Regions from separate parts of the Alkalihalobacillus phoenicis genome, predicted to be linked through region 2. Evidence: a T-box and tRNA genes for the amino acid it is inferred to sense, from the RefSeq annotation. Region 2 holds a T-box; the other holds one or more tRNA genes.
What was found. A T-box is a leader RNA that pairs with one kind of tRNA and senses whether it is charged. The one in region 2 lies ahead of ileS (isoleucine--tRNA ligase), so its partner is inferred to be a tRNA-Ile.

Region 1: it encodes a tRNA-Ile, which carries the amino acid that the T-box ahead of ileS (isoleucine--tRNA ligase) is inferred to sense. The anticodon was not compared.

Annotation. Positions count from the first base shown of each region.
Region 1 covers NZ_CP154853.1:1,270,611-1,279,894, reverse strand. Annotated here, with positions in the region: gene AA0017_RS06030 (peptidoglycan D,D-transpeptidase FtsI family protein) at 1-1,778, opposite strand, end outside; RNA gene ssrS (6S RNA) at 1,863-2,043, opposite strand; gene AA0017_RS06020 (MFS transporter) at 2,164-3,435, opposite strand; gene AA0017_RS06015 (superoxide dismutase) at 3,722-4,330, opposite strand; tRNA gene AA0017_RS06010 (tRNA-Ser) at 5,106-5,198, opposite strand; tRNA gene AA0017_RS06005 (tRNA-Ile) at 5,212-5,288, opposite strand; tRNA gene AA0017_RS06000 (tRNA-Met) at 5,324-5,397, opposite strand; tRNA gene AA0017_RS05995 (tRNA-Asn) at 5,403-5,477, opposite strand; gene AA0017_RS05990 (DUF1189 domain-containing protein) at 5,742-6,524, shown strand; gene AA0017_RS05985 (NfeD family protein) at 6,626-7,288, opposite strand; gene AA0017_RS05980 (DUF1002 domain-containing protein) at 7,747-8,631, opposite strand; gene AA0017_RS05975 (MFS transporter) at 8,842-9,284, opposite strand, start outside.
Region 2 covers NZ_CP154853.1:1,095,304-1,104,587, reverse strand. Annotated here, with positions in the region: gene ileS (isoleucine--tRNA ligase) at 1-2,550, opposite strand, end outside; T-box leader at 2,614-2,840, opposite strand; gene AA0017_RS05155 (DivIVA domain-containing protein) at 2,894-3,382, opposite strand; gene AA0017_RS05150 (RNA-binding protein) at 3,499-4,218, opposite strand; gene AA0017_RS05145 (YggT family protein) at 4,294-4,518, opposite strand; gene AA0017_RS05140 (cell division protein SepF) at 4,586-5,071, opposite strand; gene AA0017_RS05135 (YggS family pyridoxal phosphate-dependent enzyme) at 5,105-5,788, opposite strand; gene pgeF (peptidoglycan editing factor PgeF) at 5,798-6,625, opposite strand; gene AA0017_RS05125 (YlmC/YmxH family sporulation protein) at 6,730-7,023, opposite strand; gene sigG (RNA polymerase sporulation sigma factor SigG) at 7,442-8,317, opposite strand; gene sigE (RNA polymerase sporulation sigma factor SigE) at 8,379-9,098, opposite strand.

The sequences.
Region 1 (9,284 bases), 180 kb from region 2:
GCTGTCCCTTGGCCACCATGAACAACTAACTCTAATGATTGTTGCACTCTCGAAATCATATCATCGTTCATGTCAAGTCGATTCAAAATATTTGGCCCAAATGATTGAATAACAGGTCCAAGCTCATCCTTATCAGCATACGGCTGGCGTATTTCATTTACTAACCTAGGTTGTACTCGATTACCGCCATTAGCAATCGTTGAAATATATTGAGCCATTTGTAAAGGGGTATATTGATCAAACTGTCCAAAAGTAAATTGTAGCATTAATCCACCGGCACCTTCTTGACCGACTACATCACCTATATACCCAACACTAGAAGATGGCAAATCGATTCCGGTATCAACACCTAACCCAAATTGATGGAAATAATATTTTAACGTATCATATGCCCTACTCACTTCATTTAAAATGAGTCGGTTATTATGTTGGCGATAATTAGCTAACCTTAACCCAACTTCAATCATATAAATATTCGAAGAACGTTCCAGTGCTTTAGAATAACCAATATTTCCAAGAGTCCGATTTAAAGAACTATAAGGTTGACCAGCTACCCTAATAGGTCGATCATATACGGTTGCACCTATAGGCATAGCCCCGGATTCAAATCCTGCCAAAACCGTTGCTGCTTTAATAGTAGAGCCCATCTCAAAACCATTATTAACAATGGCCTGATGATTCATTACCGGCCCATTTTCAGCTCCAACTTTATCTTCATAACCGACCATCGCAAGAACCTCACCTGTATTAGGCTCCATCACAATCGCATAAGCATTTTTATCTCCTAAATATCGCAATGCTCCTGTTTTCACTTGTCGTTCTACAGCTTCTTCTAAAAGTTGCTGATATTCCATGTCTAAGGAGAGCACTAAATCATTTCCTCTTTGCCCTAATTTCTCCGTTATTTCCCTTTGAACGCTAGAGCCCGATGTTGTCGTAATATTTTCAACCTCTGCCTTTTGTCCACGTAACGCTTCCTCATATTGCATTTCGAGAAAACTTACTCCTACTTGGTCTGCCCGTGAATAACCACGTGCTAAGAAAGAATCAATTTGCTCACTAGGGATCGAGCGAATATTTCCAAACAAGAAGTTGTTCCCAAAAGGATAGGTTCTTTCCGAATCACGTAAAATATCAATTCCTGGTAATTCGCTTAAACGCTCACTAATAACATGGGCCTCTTTATCAGTAATATCTTTTTTAATTCGTTGCGGAGTATTGGCGTAACCCGCTGACATTTCTTGAAAGATCGCAATGACTTCAAGCTCTCGGTCAGAAATTTGCTCTATCTTCCCCTCTGGTATCGCATTGATTTGGGCCCGATATATTTCCCCTGATGTCATATCATCTGTATCTATATCGTCTGTTAATTTAGCGATTTCTTCTGCATCCAATTGTAACAATAAATATTCTCTTAACGTAAATTCTCGAACATTTTCTGTATCGATTTCAATAAGCGGCTGTAATTTCCAAGCTAACTTTAGCATATCTGTTGCTCTCGTTTGTTGAGATGGATTTGTATAGGTTAATGAAAGGACTAACTCATTATCAACAACAATATTTCCATAACGGTCATACATAATTCCTCTTGGTGCATCAATTCTTGCGGTGGAATTGCTTGTTCTTTCAAGCTCCTTTTGAAATTCTTCCCCTTGCACAATTTGTACGTACCCTAACCTTAGAATAAGAATGGAAAAGAGGATAAAAACTGCAAAAAATAAAATATTTAAACGCACAGGTACTTGTCGTTTCTTCCTTGTTTTTTCTTTGTTTGTCATCACCGTCACCTCACCGAATGGCTTTTATCTATGTATACATAAGAATAGACACCTAAGAGAAGGTGTCTAGAACTGTTAGAATGTCAAAAACCCGCGAATGCCGTTGCTACAGTTGTTTCTTGAACCTACACTTGTAGGTGGGTGCCCGCAGAAGATCCTTCAACGTCCAAAATAAATTGGCATGTTGGTAGATGTTCGATTTAAGGCTCCCTTTTTGAAAACAAGGTTCGAAACAAATGGAAGCTGACTAACACGGCAGGCTTATTTAATTGATTTGTATACTCATTATATCATAATCTGGGTCGCTGTCAAAAGATACATGTCCTTCTTTTGATAGGAATGAACAACTCAGAAAACTCTATTTTCTCATGAGAATAACTGATAGTTAAACGGTTGTCCCTCCTGTACTGCCATTTTCGCCATTTCTTTGTGTTGAAAAAGGAACTCCCTCCCCTCCAGTCGGACCAGAAAAACGAACTTTTCGAACAAACCAATAAATACATGTATGACCAGCTCCTAATATAAGCAAAAGAATCGGAATCCCTGTCTTTTCTGGAAATACGGAAATGGTAAAAATAAACGCCAAGACCGATACAATTCGACCACAATTTAAAAAGACCTCTCGGACCACAATGTATTCAATTCTCATTTCTGCTGCTTTTCTTGCTTTACCAATTACATCATACGTTAATGAAAGGTACGGAACGAGTAACATCGGGTATGCCATTGAAATAATAACCCCATAGGTAATCAGCTTTGGAAATGATAAATGAAAGACAATTAAAAAGATGGCCCCATATAAAATAAGTCCGCCAATAAGAATCGACTTTTTTCGATAGGCAGGCTTAATTAATCTTGTCGCCAAATAGTAAGCCACAAATTGTACGGATGAAGCGACCAAACCATATGTCCCAAGAGCTAATTCACTTTGAGTCACAATATAAACCCATACAGTAATAACAAACATAAACGTCCCTTCACGCAAACCTTGAAAAAAATGAGCGTATAAAATTTGTCGCCAGTTATGATTATGTTTTCGCTCTTTTAAAATCTCTTTAAAATGAAAATTCCCTTCAGCTGAACGCCTTTTCAACAAAAAACTAAGCAAAACCGCAATGACAAATAATCCTAATGAAATCGCAAATATGACCGTATACCCCGTAAATTTCTTCATATTTGTAATGATAATCCCTGATAACATCGGACCAATCATCCCGGCAAATGATGTGACTAATCCTAAAAACCCATTAAAAAAATCACGTGTATCCGGCTCTGTTATCTCAAAGGTTAAGACATTAAAAGCGAGCCAATAAAATCCAAAACCAATTCCAATTAAGGCTCCTAGTAAGATGATATATTGACTCGCCTTTTCCCCTAAAAACAAAACAGTGAAAAAAAAGACGGACAAAAAACTTACTCCAAGTCTCAATACGATAATTCGATCAATTTTTTTCGCCCACCTACCGGCTAAAATAAATGTAAGTGGTTGGAAAATAACCGATGCTAAATTATACAAGGCCAAATCGATAAACTGCCCCGATTGTTTCCACAAATAAACATTCACAAAGGTATTAGATAAGGCAATGCTTAATGCATATAAACCGCCAATGGTGAGTAACAGGGCTAATTCCTTTGTGACCTCGATTTCGCCAATCATTTTTGTAAGTAAGGCTTTTTTCACAAATGCCACCACCCTCATCAAATAGTGTGTCTTATGATGAGATGGTTATACTTTTAAAAAAATCACTTTTCTAAAACCGGCCATTTATAAACGTTTACTGTCTAATGAAGAAGTCACATTTCGTAAAAAAGAAATTATTGTTGTGTACACCTTCTTTTATATAATTGGCGTAAACATGTTGGTGCTGGGAAGTTCCTTCTCTCATTCGTCACAACGTTCATCCCATAAAAAAGAGCCCTGAATCATCAGGGCCCTTCATTTATTATTTTGCTGCTTGATATAATTCTTCAACCTTGTCCCAGTTTACCACATTCCAGAATGCGTTAATGTAATCAGGACGACGGTTTTGATAATTTAAGTAGTAAGCATGCTCCCAAACGTCAAGGCCAAGAACAGGTGCTTTACCATCTGATAATGGAGAATCTTGGTTTGGAGAACTTGTGATTTCTAATTTGCCATCAGCTACAACTAACCAAGCCCAACCAGAACCGAAACGATTAGCACCAGCATCAGCAAATTTTTCTTTGAATGCTTCAAAGCTTCCAAAAGTAGAAGTAATTGCATCTGCAACCTCACCAGTTGGAGCTCCGCCGCCATTTGGAGAAAGAAGTTCCCAGAATAATTTGTGGTTAGCATGTCCACCACCATTATTTCTTACCGCTGTACGAATGCTTTCAGGTACAGAATCAAGATTAGCTACTAAGTCCTCAATGCTTTTGCTAGCTAATTCAGCGTGACCTTCAAGTGCTGCGTTTAATTTTGTGATGTACGTTTGATGATGTTTACCATGATGAATGTTCATTGTTGTCTCATCAATATGTGGCTCAAGTGCGTTTGCTGCGTAAGGTAATTGTGGTAATTCGTATCCCATTAAAATCTCCTCCTTGAATATAAACCATTTTTTGAAGAATATCTCCAAAATTTTCTACCGACTTTTGAAACAAAAATGTTTAGTAAGTCTGCAATTATTACATTATCAAAGTTTTCTCATTTCTGCAATCCTTATGCACTGAGATTTTGATAAAAAGTAAAAAAGATTTTGCCTCCTGTTTACTTCATTTGTTAAACACACACAAAAGAGCTCTTCCTTCATCATTATATAAACGCAAAATAGCAACTCTATTTTCTATACCCTTAACTTCGATTTTTAAACTCCCCCTCTTCTATGTTCTACGAGCATTTCTTAGACCACTAAAAAGGGCTATTCTTTAAAAAATGGTTACATTAGTTAGCTATACTCCGCCAGCTCCATACCCTACGCGTTCCGCGGGTGAACCGGAAGCCTCCTCGCTTCGCTGCGGGGTCTCCCGTGTTGCACTTCTCCCGCAGGAGTCTCCGGGTATTGCGCTGGCTCCGTTTTGGTTAATGAAAAAAAAACTGTTTGATGCTATGATTAAAACTCTAAAGAAATAACCTAATTGCTTAGTTAGAATCCTATGTCGTCAAAATTGAACAGGGGACTTTTTCAGTGGCTTGAGCATTTCGTGGGTCCTTTTTTGCGTTTATTTTTTTGAGTGGCGAAGAAACATCATCAATTACTGTTGCCACACTACTGATTCCTCTTACAAAGCAAAAAAAATGACTCCCATTAGGAATCATTCTATCTTTATCGTTATATATGGCTTTACGCCGTTCATTTTAATTAATGGCGGAGGAAGAGGGATTCGAACCCCCGCGCGGTTTAACCCGCCTGTCGGTTTTCAAGACCGATCCCTTCAGCCGGACTTGGGTATTCCTCCGCAAAAAAACATATGGTGGACCCTGTAGGACTCGAACCTACGACCGATCGGTTATGAGCCGACTGCTCTAACCAACTGAGCTAAGGGTCCAAAGATAATCAAAAAGTTATGTATGTAATATCGGATAGCGGCGGAGGGGATCGAACCCCCGACCTCACGGGTATGAACCGTACGCTCTAGCCAGCTGAGCTACACCGCCACATTTGGCTCCACAGGTAGGACTCGAACCTACGACCGATCGGTTAACAGCCGATTGCTCTACCACTGAGCTACTGTGGATTAACGACAAGAATTATAATAGCATGATTTCAAATGCCTTGCAATAGTTTTTTTAAAAATTATTTAGCAACTCTTTTTATAATGTATCACAAGCCTTTAAAAACGACAAGACTATGTTTACTCAACAGACAAAAAGATTGTCGATTGCTCACTCTGTTGTTATGATAAGAACGTCCATTATATTCAAATGGCTAACTTATACGTACTAAACAGATGGAGCTTTTTTGTTCTAGCACCATTTTGTCTTTTTGAAAGGAGTCTGTGATGAAGTTTTATCAATTATTTTATAAATCACTTTATGATTTGAAGGTGATTGCCTATACTCGTTTACAGCCAATAACAAAGGCTTTATTACATGTAACCGTTTTAGCACTCATAGCCTTCCTTCCATTTATTATTTCTTCTAGCTTCACCTTAAATAATCAGCTCAATCAAATTAAAGCATTAGTTGAAACGGATTTGCCTGAGTTCACAATTGATTCCAATCAACTTCATAGCAACCTGTCGGAACCTTTTGTGGAATATTCCGATGCGACTGGATTTATAATTGTCGATCCAAATAATCAATATTCGCTCGTAGAACTACATAAGTACGGAAACGGCGTCGCTTTACAAAAAAATAACTTAACCTCTTTTGCTGCAGGACAAACTCAAGACATTTCTTACAATCTATTAGGGCTCGAGCAAATGGGGAGTAAACAACTCCTTGAACGAATTTCTGAATTAGCTGGTTTTTTACCGATACTATTACCCTTAATCGGATTTTTTAATTATGCGAGTTTACTCGGAACGACTTTTTTAGGAATATCTTTATTGGCTGCTTTAGGTTTACTACTTCGCGGCAAACGAAGCCAACTACAATATAAGCATTTGTGGAATATGAGTGCTTATTCGCTCACACTACCCGTTATTTTATTCGGATGGATTGAAGTTTTTATTCCACTATCACCACTTTTATTAATCTTAGCGTGTATCGCCATGCTTACTACAGTGATTCGGAAAATACCCATACCTAAACCCCGACGAAAAACAAAACCAACAAGTTAAATCGAAACCTCTCTTATAACGAAAAAATGCAGAGTAGTTGATAAAACAGAGAAAAACCTTTGAAGGCATCCTATCTTTGTCTTCAAAGGTTTTTGTTAACTTTATTCAATTCCTTCTTCTTTCTCTATCTCTTTCTGCTCCCATTCTTTAATTAAAATTCTTGTACCATCCACTGAAACTACTTCTACTGGGACGTTTGCTTCAATCCACTTGTTTCCACTTGTAGCACTATAACCTTCACCATCAATTTCAACCGTACCCGTAGGACGAAACGGACTTAAAGTTTTTCCTTTTTTCCCAACAAGCTCTGTGTACTTTTCATTAATGGAGTTATAACCCATTTCACTTGAGAGTTTATCCTTAAGGGTCATTTTATCCCACATATTTCGTGACGGGAAAACTTTTAAAAATAAGAACGAACCAAACCCTCCAATTAAAAACCCCATGGATACGAGTAACCCGTAAACAAGACTTGGAGAAGGAATTGCTAGAGCTGCAATCATGAGAATTACACCAATGACCGCTACAGTACCATCTGTAATGAACTTACCATCCACTATTATAAGTGTTAAACCAATTAAATATAGGAGTACAATCCAAAAACCAACATCCCCACTTAAATGATAGGTAAAATAGGTTGCCATAATCGCAACACCCAATAACGCAAATAGCCCTTTAGCACGTACAAGCAATTCACCAAATAAAAATAAAGTCCCTAATAAAATAACGATAAATCCAATCGTTGCATGATCAAGCCACTCCATGACTCTACCTCCTTTTTCTATATGTACGATTTTTCACTTAAAAAAGTTTCAAAGTTTAAAAAAGGCATCACACCTTTGATTATAACAGTTTTTTACTCGAAGTTCTAAACTTTATGAGAAGAATCCATTAGCTTTATAAGGTTTCCATGATTGAAGCTAGGACAAAAAATCAAATCGCACCGTAATCCGGGGCAACTCGTGGATTTCATTACGTATTTCTAGTTATTCGAACCCTAATTCCAGCAACTCAACTTTTTCATTACCTATCACCGGGTTTCCGCACCCTAATTCCTGCAACTCAACTTTTTCATTACCTATCACCAGGTTTTCGCACCCTAATTCCTGCAACTCACAAGTCTCATTACCTATCCCCTTTACCCACTCGTCATCCAACCGCACTAAACAAAAAAAGACCGCCCCAAAAGTCAAATGCTCTTTTGAGACAGTCTCTCTTTTACTTAATTACTTGAACTAAAAAAACCTCTAATTGAATCAACAACACTACCTAAAAAGTCCAAAAACTTTTCAAGGAAGTTTCGAGTTTGATCACTATTTAAAATGTCATCTAAGTTATCACGAACTTTGGATATTTGTGATTTCACATCGTCCCAATTTATGTTTAAGTCTTTCATTCTCATAAATAAAGAAACTAAACCATCCAACTCTGTATCTGTTAAGGTAATGCCTAGCTCTGCAGCTACTCGACGAATGAGCTCACGTAGGTCATCTTCTGTTTCGACTGGATTATTAGCCATTTCCTCTTTAATACGGTTCATTAATTCCGTCGCTTCATCGACACCAATTGATTCACCAAGTTCTGATGTTTTAACAATTTCTTCATTGGCAATTTGCTTCTGTTCTTCCGGAATAATCGTGTCTGTTGCTACTTCATATGCTTTGATAAGCCCTGTTAAAGCTCCCGTTCCTGATACACTAAATGGAGCTGTGACATAAATAACGGCATCTTCAACCCCAGCTGTAATAAGGGAGTTAGCATACATTCCCTCAGAGACCCAGTACACATTATTCGTTTCAACCGTTATCCCAGTGCCAGGCTCCGCAAGTGTAATTTTTGACGAGGAAATCGCTCTCGTTCCGATTGTCGCTGCGTTCACATACTCCCCTAAGTATTGATGTTCTTCTTCATTTGTGACATAAATAATTTCAACGTCACTTTCCTTAACACCCATATCATCTAATACACGCTGCTTTTGCTCGGTGTTTAAATCTTCACCTAATGTGATAATAATATCTCCTGGTACTGCATCAGCAAATGCTAATGTTGGCCATAACAAGGCAAATAGCATTAAGCAAATCAGTACCTTTTTCCATCTCTTATTCATTTCATCGACCCCTTTTTTTAGCAGTTTCCTGCTTTCACCAACAGCCTATCAATAAATTGGCCCTACTCAATAGAAAACACATTTTCCAAACAAAATAAAAGGGTCTTTTGTCCTAATTGACGCGTTTCAGCTTGTGTAAAATTGTAAAATACAGTCTTTTTACCGACAAGTTAAGTGAAAAAATAGCAGATTTAATAGACTTTTTTATCATCAATTAACCGGCCCTTCATCAAGACGATAAATGTTCCCAGATTGATGGATAACAATCCATATTATAAGCAATATACCAATTAACGACAAACTTGTGAACATTATTTGCTCAGCATCATCAATCCAATAACTGTAAAAAATCGGTCCTAATGCAACCCCGAGAAAACGAACCATTGAATAAAGGGAAAATGTTATCGATTTAATCTGTCCAGATATTAAAACGGCCAACACTTGACTTGCTATTGAAAGAAAGATTCCAAATCCGAACGAAAACATAGATGAACCAACCACAAGAGAAATGAGCTCAAAATAAAGGATTGGTAATAAAATCCCTAAAAACATCATAAACATTCCAACTACTATCATTTTAGTACTTGAATAGATGGTTGGAAACCTCATCTTCCCACTTAAATAACTGGAAATTGTCAAACAAGCAAGTGGGA
Region 2 (9,284 bases):
TTCAAGCCCAGAAATACCATTTAGTAACTCATACTTCTCGCCACTAGCATAAATCGTTAGGGCAGCTGCTAAAGATTTACCGATTGTTTTTTCATTACGAGCTTGCTCTAATGCTTTTAAGACATCACTACGAATGTCCATAAACTGATTCCAAGTGGTTTTTAATTGCTCTACCTCTCCAAAAGTGCGAGCTTCTGGCATATCAGTTAATTGCACGCTCTCCACATCAACATTCGGAATATTTTCCCATACTTCATCTGCTGTATGTGGAAGAATTGGTGAAATTAATTTCGAGAGCTTCACAACTGTTTCATACATGACCGTTTGAATTGCACGACGGGCTGGGTGATCGCTATGCTCGATGTATAGCGTATCTTTAGCTAAATCCATATAGAATGAACTTAATTCAATCGTACAGAAGTTGTGTAAAATATGATAAACACCAGAGAAATTATACTCTTCATAAGCTGTTTTCACTTTTTCAACCACTTCATTTAGCTTAACGAGCATAAATAAGTTAACCCCATCAAGTTGTTCGTCTGCTACTTGATCGGTTGTTGGATTAAAGTCATGTAAATTCCCTAATAAGAAACGGAACGTATTACGAATTTTACGATATGATTCTGATACTTGTTTTAAAATTTCATCCGAAACACGTACATCTGCTTGATAATCAACAGAAGCTACCCACAAGCGTAAAATATCGGCACCTAGCTGCTTCATGACATCATTAGGAATCACCGTGTTCCCGATTGATTTACTCATTTTACGGCCTTGTCCATCTAAAGCAAAACCGTGACTTAAAATCGCTTTATATGGAGCTTTTCCCGTCACCGCAACTCCTGTTGATAAAGAAGAATTGAACCAACCACGATATTGGTCAGAACCTTCTAAATACAAATCAGCAGGACGTTGTAATTCTTCTCTTTCCTCAAGAACAGCTTGATGAGAAGAGCCAGAATCAAACCAAACATCCATAATATCCATCTCACGAGTAAAAGTTCCATTCGGACTATGTTCAGATGTAAATCCTTTAGGCAATAGTTGTTCCGTTTCCCACTCAAACCAAATATTTGAACCATGCTCTCTAAATAAAGCTGACACATGATCGATCGTTTCGTCGGTAATGATCGGTTCCCCAGTTTCGCCATAAAAAACTGGAATGGGCACACCCCATGCTCGTTGACGAGAAATACACCAATCGCCACGGTCACGAACCATATTGAATAAGCGCGTTTCACCCCATTTTGGAATCCATTCTACTTCCTCGATGGCTTTTAATAGTTCACTGCGGAAGTTTTCAATCGAAGCAAACCATTGTGCAGTCGCTCGGTAAATGACCGGTTTTTTCGTCCGCCAGTCATGAGCGTATGAGTGAGTAATAAAGGAAAGCTTTAATAAGGCTCCAACTTCCTCTAGTTTTTCACCGATTGGTTTGTTCGCCGCATCATAAAATAATCCTTCAAAACCAGGAGCTTCATCTGTTAAATATCCTTTATCATCAACTGGACATAAAACATCTAATCCATATTTTTGACCAACAAGGTAGTCATCCTCTCCGTGACCAGGTGCGGTATGAACACAGCCTGTACCAGCATCTAACGTAACATGCTCTCCTAAAATCACAACGGATGTACGGTCATAAATTGGATGTTGTGTTAAGACAAACTCTAACTCTGATCCTTTTACCGTTTTTAATACTTCATGAGTTGCCCACTCTAACTCTTTTACTAATGTTTCAAGTAAACCTGAAGCGACCACATATTTATTATTTCCTACCAACACGACACTGTACTCTAAGTCAGGGTGAACACTAATCGCTAAGTTCGCCGGAATCGTCCAAGGTGTCGTTGTCCAAATAATAAATTTCTCATCGCCTTCAAGCACTTTTTTGCCGTCAACGACATCAAAGGCGACATAAATCGATGGCGAACGTTTATCATGATATTCAATTTCCGCTTCCGCTAAGGCAGACTCAGAAGATGGAGACCAATAAACAGGCTTTTTCCCTTTATAAATATAGCCTTTTTTCGCCATATCTCCGAATACTTTAATTTGCTGTGCTTCATAAGCTTTATCTAATGTAATATATGGGTTCCACCAATCACCACGAACACCTAAACGTAGAAATTGCTCACGCTGACGATCCACTTGCTTTAAAGCATATTCTTCACAAAGTTTACGGAAAGCAGCAACGCTCATTTCTTTACGTTTCACTTTTCCACTTTTTGTTAAAGCTGTTTCAATTGGCAAACCATGCGTATCCCATCCTGGAACATAAGGTGCATGGAAACCGGACATTGATTTATAACGGACGATCATATCCTTTAAAATTTTGTTTAAAGCGTGTCCCATATGAATATCACCATTTGCATATGGAGGTCCATCATGCAGAATAAATAGAGGCTTGCCCTTTGTACGTTCCTGTACTTTTTGATAAATATCTTCTGAGTTCCATTTCTCTTGACGCTTTGGCTCATTTTGTGGCAAATTCCCTCGCATTGGGAAATTTGTTTTTGGCATTAATAATGTTTTTTTATACTCAACCATGCCATATCCTCCTTTAAATTAACTTTCTTTTTTTGGCAAACAAAAAAGTCCTCTAATCCCTAAAATAGGGACGAGAAGACTACCCGTGGTACCACCCTAATGAAAATAAAAGATACTTATTTCCACTTGAACATTCGTAACGTGAATGAAACGCTACCTCTTACTATGTATCGTTCAGAGATAAAACTAAAAGGTGATTTTCCACATAGTTATAATAATCGAGCTTGCACCGTCCTCGAATCGCTGTATATCATCAGTCTATGTTTACTTTCCTTCATTATCGTTTTTAAAGATGAAATTAGTGATATTATATGACAGCTTCTCACAATTGGCAAGCCGTCCTTTATTGATTAGAAGGTTCTTCTTCCTCTTGAACCGTAAATTGATCCCAATCATCCGTTTGGAGCATTTCTAATTGAGCTTCTATGAGCATTTTAAAACGCATTTTATACACGGATGCTTGCTTTTTAATTTCTTCCATTTCAATCATTACTTTTCGGGACTTATTAAGGGCATCATTAATAATACGATCGGCATTTTTTTCAGCCTCTTTGACGATAAGCTGAGCTTCTTTTTGAGCATTTCTTCTTACTTCCTCTGCCGATTCTTGAGCAACTAAAATCGATTTATTCAGAGTTTCTTCAATGTTTTTAAAGTGCTCCAACTTCTCATCTAGATCATTAACACGTGCAAATAAGTCCTTTTTTTCTGTAATAATCGCTTCATAATCTTTTATAATCTGATCCAGAAATTCATTTACCTCATCTTCATCATAACCACGAAAAGCTCGTGTAAATTCTTTGTTATGAATGTCTAATGGCGTTAAAGGCAAAATCGACACCTCCATCTATCAAGTAGAAATAATTAGTCTCAACGTATATCATTCGACAACTTCTCACAAAACCCTTTTTAAAAATAGCAATCAGCGAAACAAACCAAAAGTATAAATTATACCTTTAATCGATATTGAATTTTCCATTTATCTTTTTTGGTTTTGCCGTCTAGCGATACAAGCTGGCTTCTTCCAAAACCTCTGACCGAAAAATGATCCGTTTCTTTTACTTGAAAGGAACCGTTCTCAACTACCTTCCAATTCACTTTTACGTAACCTTTTGTTAAATATGGTTCAATCTTTGAGCGTGATACTCGGTAAATTTCTGCTAAAACCGCATCCAATCGTAAGGAAGAGATGGTTCCAGAACGTTCATTCCAACTGTCAACGAGTTCTGACTGAGCTGAAAAAGGCAATCGCTTCAATTGAATCGTTGCTTTTCCGATTGAGGTTAAATTGACCTCAACATAGGATGCCACTTCTTTTGCCAATATGACTTGAATGTCCGTTCCATTAATAATAATATCTCCAAATTTCTCGCGCTTCAATCCGATTGACATAAGAGCCCCTAAAATATCACGGTGTGCAAGCGTCACAAATTTACTCGGATATTCAACGGAATAAAGGAGACAGGCAAATGTTTCTTCATCTGCCTCTATGTATGAAGGGGCTAAATGAGCTCTCTGGCGCTCAATATCACCACGTCCACCAAAAAACGAGAGCTGGACATCCTCATCAATACCGACAATTGTTTTTAAAATCTCTTGCTCACGTGGATCTAAAAAATCTGTTAAACGCTCTTTATAATAATCCTTAACTTCTTCTTTCCATGTCAATGCTTGGTCGACAAGGGAGCGTTCATCTTCTCTAAAATGCTGATAAATCGAAATGACCTTTCACCCCATTTCTCCTTAACCACCGAAGAGGACTCGCACACCTGTAGCCGCAAGACGTAAAACAATAATCGCGACGATTGGTGAAATATCGATCATACCGAGTGGCGGAATAATCCGTCTAAACGGCTCTAAATATGGCTCCACTAGACTTCCTATAAGTTGTCCAAAGGATGATTCACGGGCATTAGGGAACCAAGACATAAAAATATACACAATGACTAAAAAAGAATACATCACCATTAATTGTGCAATTAATGCACCTATTGTTTGTAACACAACTTTCACCACCTTTATTTAAACACAACACTTAATTACGGAAATGCTCCTGTACCATATCTGTAATCGTTCCAGAAACGTCAACATTATCTGGGGTACATAAGAAAATATTTCCTCCAAGCTTTTGAATGTCTCCTCCAATAGCATACACTGTTCCGCTTAAAAAATCGACTATCCTCTTTGCTTGTTCATGTGAAATTCTTTGTAAATTAATAATAACGGCTTTTCGTGCTTTTAAATGATCGGCAATTTCTTGTGCTTCATCATATGTTCTCGGCTCAAACAAAATGACTTTTGAGCTACTTTTGACACTTTGTAAACTGACAACATTTTGTCCTTGTGGTTGTTTTGGACCGGATTGAAAATGAGTTGATTGCGTAGATTGAGATGGTCCCTTAGACCTTCTCGCTTTCGGCTCTTCCTCATATCTTTGTTCAGGTTCATCAACAAATTCTTCAAATTCCTGTACATCATCTTCCAGTTCAAAAAAACGTTTAAATTTTGTTTTCATCCCCATCTCCTAAACCTCCGATATCGAGAAACTCGTTTTTTAAAATTCTTTACCGACCAATGCGGTTCCTACTCGGATAAATGTTGCCCCTTCTTCAATTGCGACACGATAATCATTGGACATTCCCATTGATAATTCAAGACAAGGAGCATGTGTAAATTGCTTAGCAGCAACTAATTCCTGAAGCTCTCGTAATCCACGAAAAACCGGCCTTGTTAACTCTGGAGCCTCATAAAAAGGTGCCATCGTCATTAAACCAACTACTTCAATAGCCGGAAATTTCTCAAGACTTTCGATAAAAGGGAGTACTTCCTCTTTTGATAAACCTGATTTGGATTCCTCATTTGAAACATTCACTTGAACAAAACAACGAATAACTTGTCCAGGTTTGGCCCGCTTGTCCAACTCCTCTGCTAAAGAGATTCTGTCTAGTGAATGAAAATAATCAAATTTGTCAATGACCTTTTTCACTTTTTTCGATTGCAAAGAACCAATAAAATGCCATATGCCTTGATTGCCAAGAGCTTCCCACTTTTCGACTCCACCTTCAGCACGGTTTTCACCGATATGTTGGACTCCGGCTTCTAATGCTTTTTGAGTCGTTTCCTCACTAACATACTTCGTGACGGCTATCACGTTAATCCTTTTCGGATCCCGTCCCACTGAATGACAAATGTCTTCTATTTCAGATAATAATGCCTCATACTTTTCTTTCACAGTCATTTGATTCCCTCACTCACTCTTTCTACCGATAAAACTCATCAACCGTCCTGTTTTTCCGTTATCACGACGATGCGAGAAAAAAAGCGACTCATCGTTTAAGGTACAATAAGTTGATACTAAAATTTGCTCTTTTTTTAACCCTTGATCGATTAAGTTAAAAAAATTTAACAAACGTAAATCTAGCTGATAATGTTCTTTATCGGTTTGAATCGTTACTTCTTCCATTCTTTTTTGCCCAAAATGCTCCGTTATTTTTTCAATAACAGAGGAATCAACCTCATAAGCAGCTTGGCTAATACATGGCCCAATTGCGACATGGATATCAGTTATAGCTACTTCTTCATCCTCTACCCAACGTTGGATCATCTTTTCTCCTATACCCAAAACTGTGCCCTTCCAACCGGCATGAGCCAAGCCTACTAATCGTCTTTTTTCTGACCAAAAATAGAGCGGAACACAGTCAGCATATAGACTCGTTAAAAGGACATTAGCATCTGCTGTATACAGCCCGTCAGTGTTTTTGAGCGCTGAGTCAAATGATAGTGCCCCTTTTGAGCAATCGTTCTTTGTGACTTTTTGGATCGTTGCCTCGTGAACTTGCTCAGATCCAACCCAAAACTCGGTCGGAAAATCAAGTTTTTCAGCGATCATTTTACGATTTTTTATAACATTGTCTTCTTTATCCGGAACATGAAATCCCATATTCAAGGAGTGAAAATGACCTGTACTCACACCACCATTTCTTGTCGTAAATCCTGCGATTAAGTTGGAATCTGATTGAGTGTATGGCTCGATCAGAAGTAGTTGTTCGTTTTTCTGAATAAATGGTTCGGTCAAATCATTTCCTCTCCTTCTCAAACAGTCATAAGAGTCATATAAATGTTTATTTCCTTCTAGTTTATCATAAGTCACAGCTATCAATAAACGACTTTCTTCCCTATTTACCGCCTTTTTACTTGTGAATTACGAAATGAAGTGTCCGAAAATGCCTTTATTGATTCAGGTACTTCCACAATGATAACATCTGACCCAATTTTAATAATATTCTCCCAAGGTATAATAACTTCTGCATCTGCCTTTCCTAATAACCCCATCACCTTATTTGTCCCATTTATAACCATAGCTTCAATTTTTCCCGTTGATAAATTAATATCCAAATCCGTCAAATGTCCAAGTCGTCTTCCATTTTCCATATTGACGATGTCCTTAGATTGTAAATCTGATATTTTCATCATATTCTACACATCCTTTTTAATGTCATGCTCATGTATATGCAGGATGTACTAAAAATATATATGGTGAATAGGAGCTTTGTTTTTTTAGCGCTTCTCCGCCTTTACAGTGCGATTGCTCCCTCTTCTTTCATAATTCATGTCGCTTCTCCTCCTTTACGACGCAGCCGCTTCCTTCTTTTTCATATTTCATGTCGCTTCTCCTCCTTTACGACGCAGCCGCTCCCTTCTTTTTCATATTTCATGTCGCTTCTCCTCCTTTACGACACAGCCGCTTCCTCCTTTTTCACATTTCATGTCGCTTCTCCTCCTTTACGACACAGCCGCTTTCTCTTTTTTCACATTTCATGTCATATCCATCGTAGACCACTCATATTCAGCGTCCCTTTAACTAAAAAAAAGAGACCGCAATCGGGTCCCTTTAACTTTGAGCATGTTTATTCATTTGTTGGATGGCGGCTTTTTCGAGTCTGGAAACTTGTGCCTGTGAAATACCAATTTCTTCGGCAACTTCCATTTGAGTTTTCCCTTGATAAAAACGCATATTTAAAATCATTTTTTCACGATCATTCAAGCGAACCATCGCTTCTTTTAACGCAATTTCTTCCACCCAATTTATATCTTTATTTCGATCGTCACTTATTTGATCCATTACAAAAATCGGGTCGCCCCCATCATTATATATCGGTTCAAATAACGAGACCGGGTCTTGAATCGCATCTAATGCAAAAACGACATCTTCTTTCGGTACTTCAAGAATTTTTGCTATTTCTTGTACGGTTGGTTCTTTTTCTCGTTTCTTCTCAGCCATTAATTGATCGCGAACTTGAAGAGCTTTATACGCGATGTCACGTAATGACCGTGATACTCGTATCGGATTATTATCTCGCAAATAACGACGAATCTCACCGATAATCATCGGTACAGCATAAGTTGAGAATTTGACGTTTTGACCTAAATCAAAATTATCAATCGACTTCATCAAGCCAATACAACCGACTTGAAAAAGGTCGTCAACGAATTCACCACGATTATTAAAACGTTGAATGACACTTAAAACTAACCTTAAATTACCATTCACTAGCTTTTCACGTGCACTTAACTCTCCACTTTGTAACTTGACAAATAACTCTCGCATTTCTGTGTTTTTTAATACTGGTAACTTAGATGTATCTACACCGCATATTTCAACTTTATTTCGTGTCAATTCTTTCCCTCCTGACCCGGGAGATGATGTCAAAATAAGTATCTCCTCCGCAGGAAAAAATATGCACAGCCCATTTCCATTTTTAATCAAAAATAGAAACAAACTGTGCTATGACAATAAATAAAAAAGCAATTATTTTTTTCATGAACGATTAAACCATTTTATTAAATTCTTTTTGCAATCTTTTAATAATTCTTTTTTCTAAGCGTGAAATATAGGATTGTGAAATTCCAAGCATATCAGCCACATCTTTTTGCGTCTTTTCTTCATCACCCGCTAACCCAAATCGAAGCTCCATAATTTGTTTTTCACGTTCATTCAACGTATGCAACGCTTTTACTAGTAACTTGCGATCCACTTTATCTTCAATGCCTTTTGTGATAATGTCATCCTCGGTCCCTAACACATCTGATAATAAAAGCTCGTTGCCATCCCAATCAATATTAAGTGGTTCATCAAAGGAGACTTCTGAACGCGTTTTATTATTTCTTCTTAAATACATTAAAATTTCATTTTCAATACAACGTGAAGCATAAGTGGCTAATTTAATTTTTTTCTCGGGATTAAAGGTATTAACCGCCTTAATTAATCCTATCGTGCCGATACTGATGAGGTCCTCAATATTAATACCTGTATTTTCAAATTTTCTGGCGATATAAACGACAAGTCGCAAATTTCGTTCAATTAATACGGAACGAACCGCTTTGTCACCACTAGGGAGCTTTTTTAATAGGTGTGCCTCTTCCTCCTTAGATAACGGTGGCGGCAACGCCTCACTGCCTCCTATGTAGTATATTTCATCTGATTTCATGCCAAGGCGATGCATAATCCGATACCACAGTAGCGTAAATTTTAATTTTATCTTTTTCATCGTTTTCCTCCTTATTTATAAAGCGAAGTCCGTTTGCTCAGAAGCGAGAAAAAATACAGGGCGGCTGTTGAAGACGCTTTTTGTCTTCATAAGGACGACCGATTTTTCTCGAGCTTCTAACGGACGTAGCTAGATTGGTTATAAAGCGAAGTCCGTTTGCTCAGAAGTGAGAAATATTAAGGATCA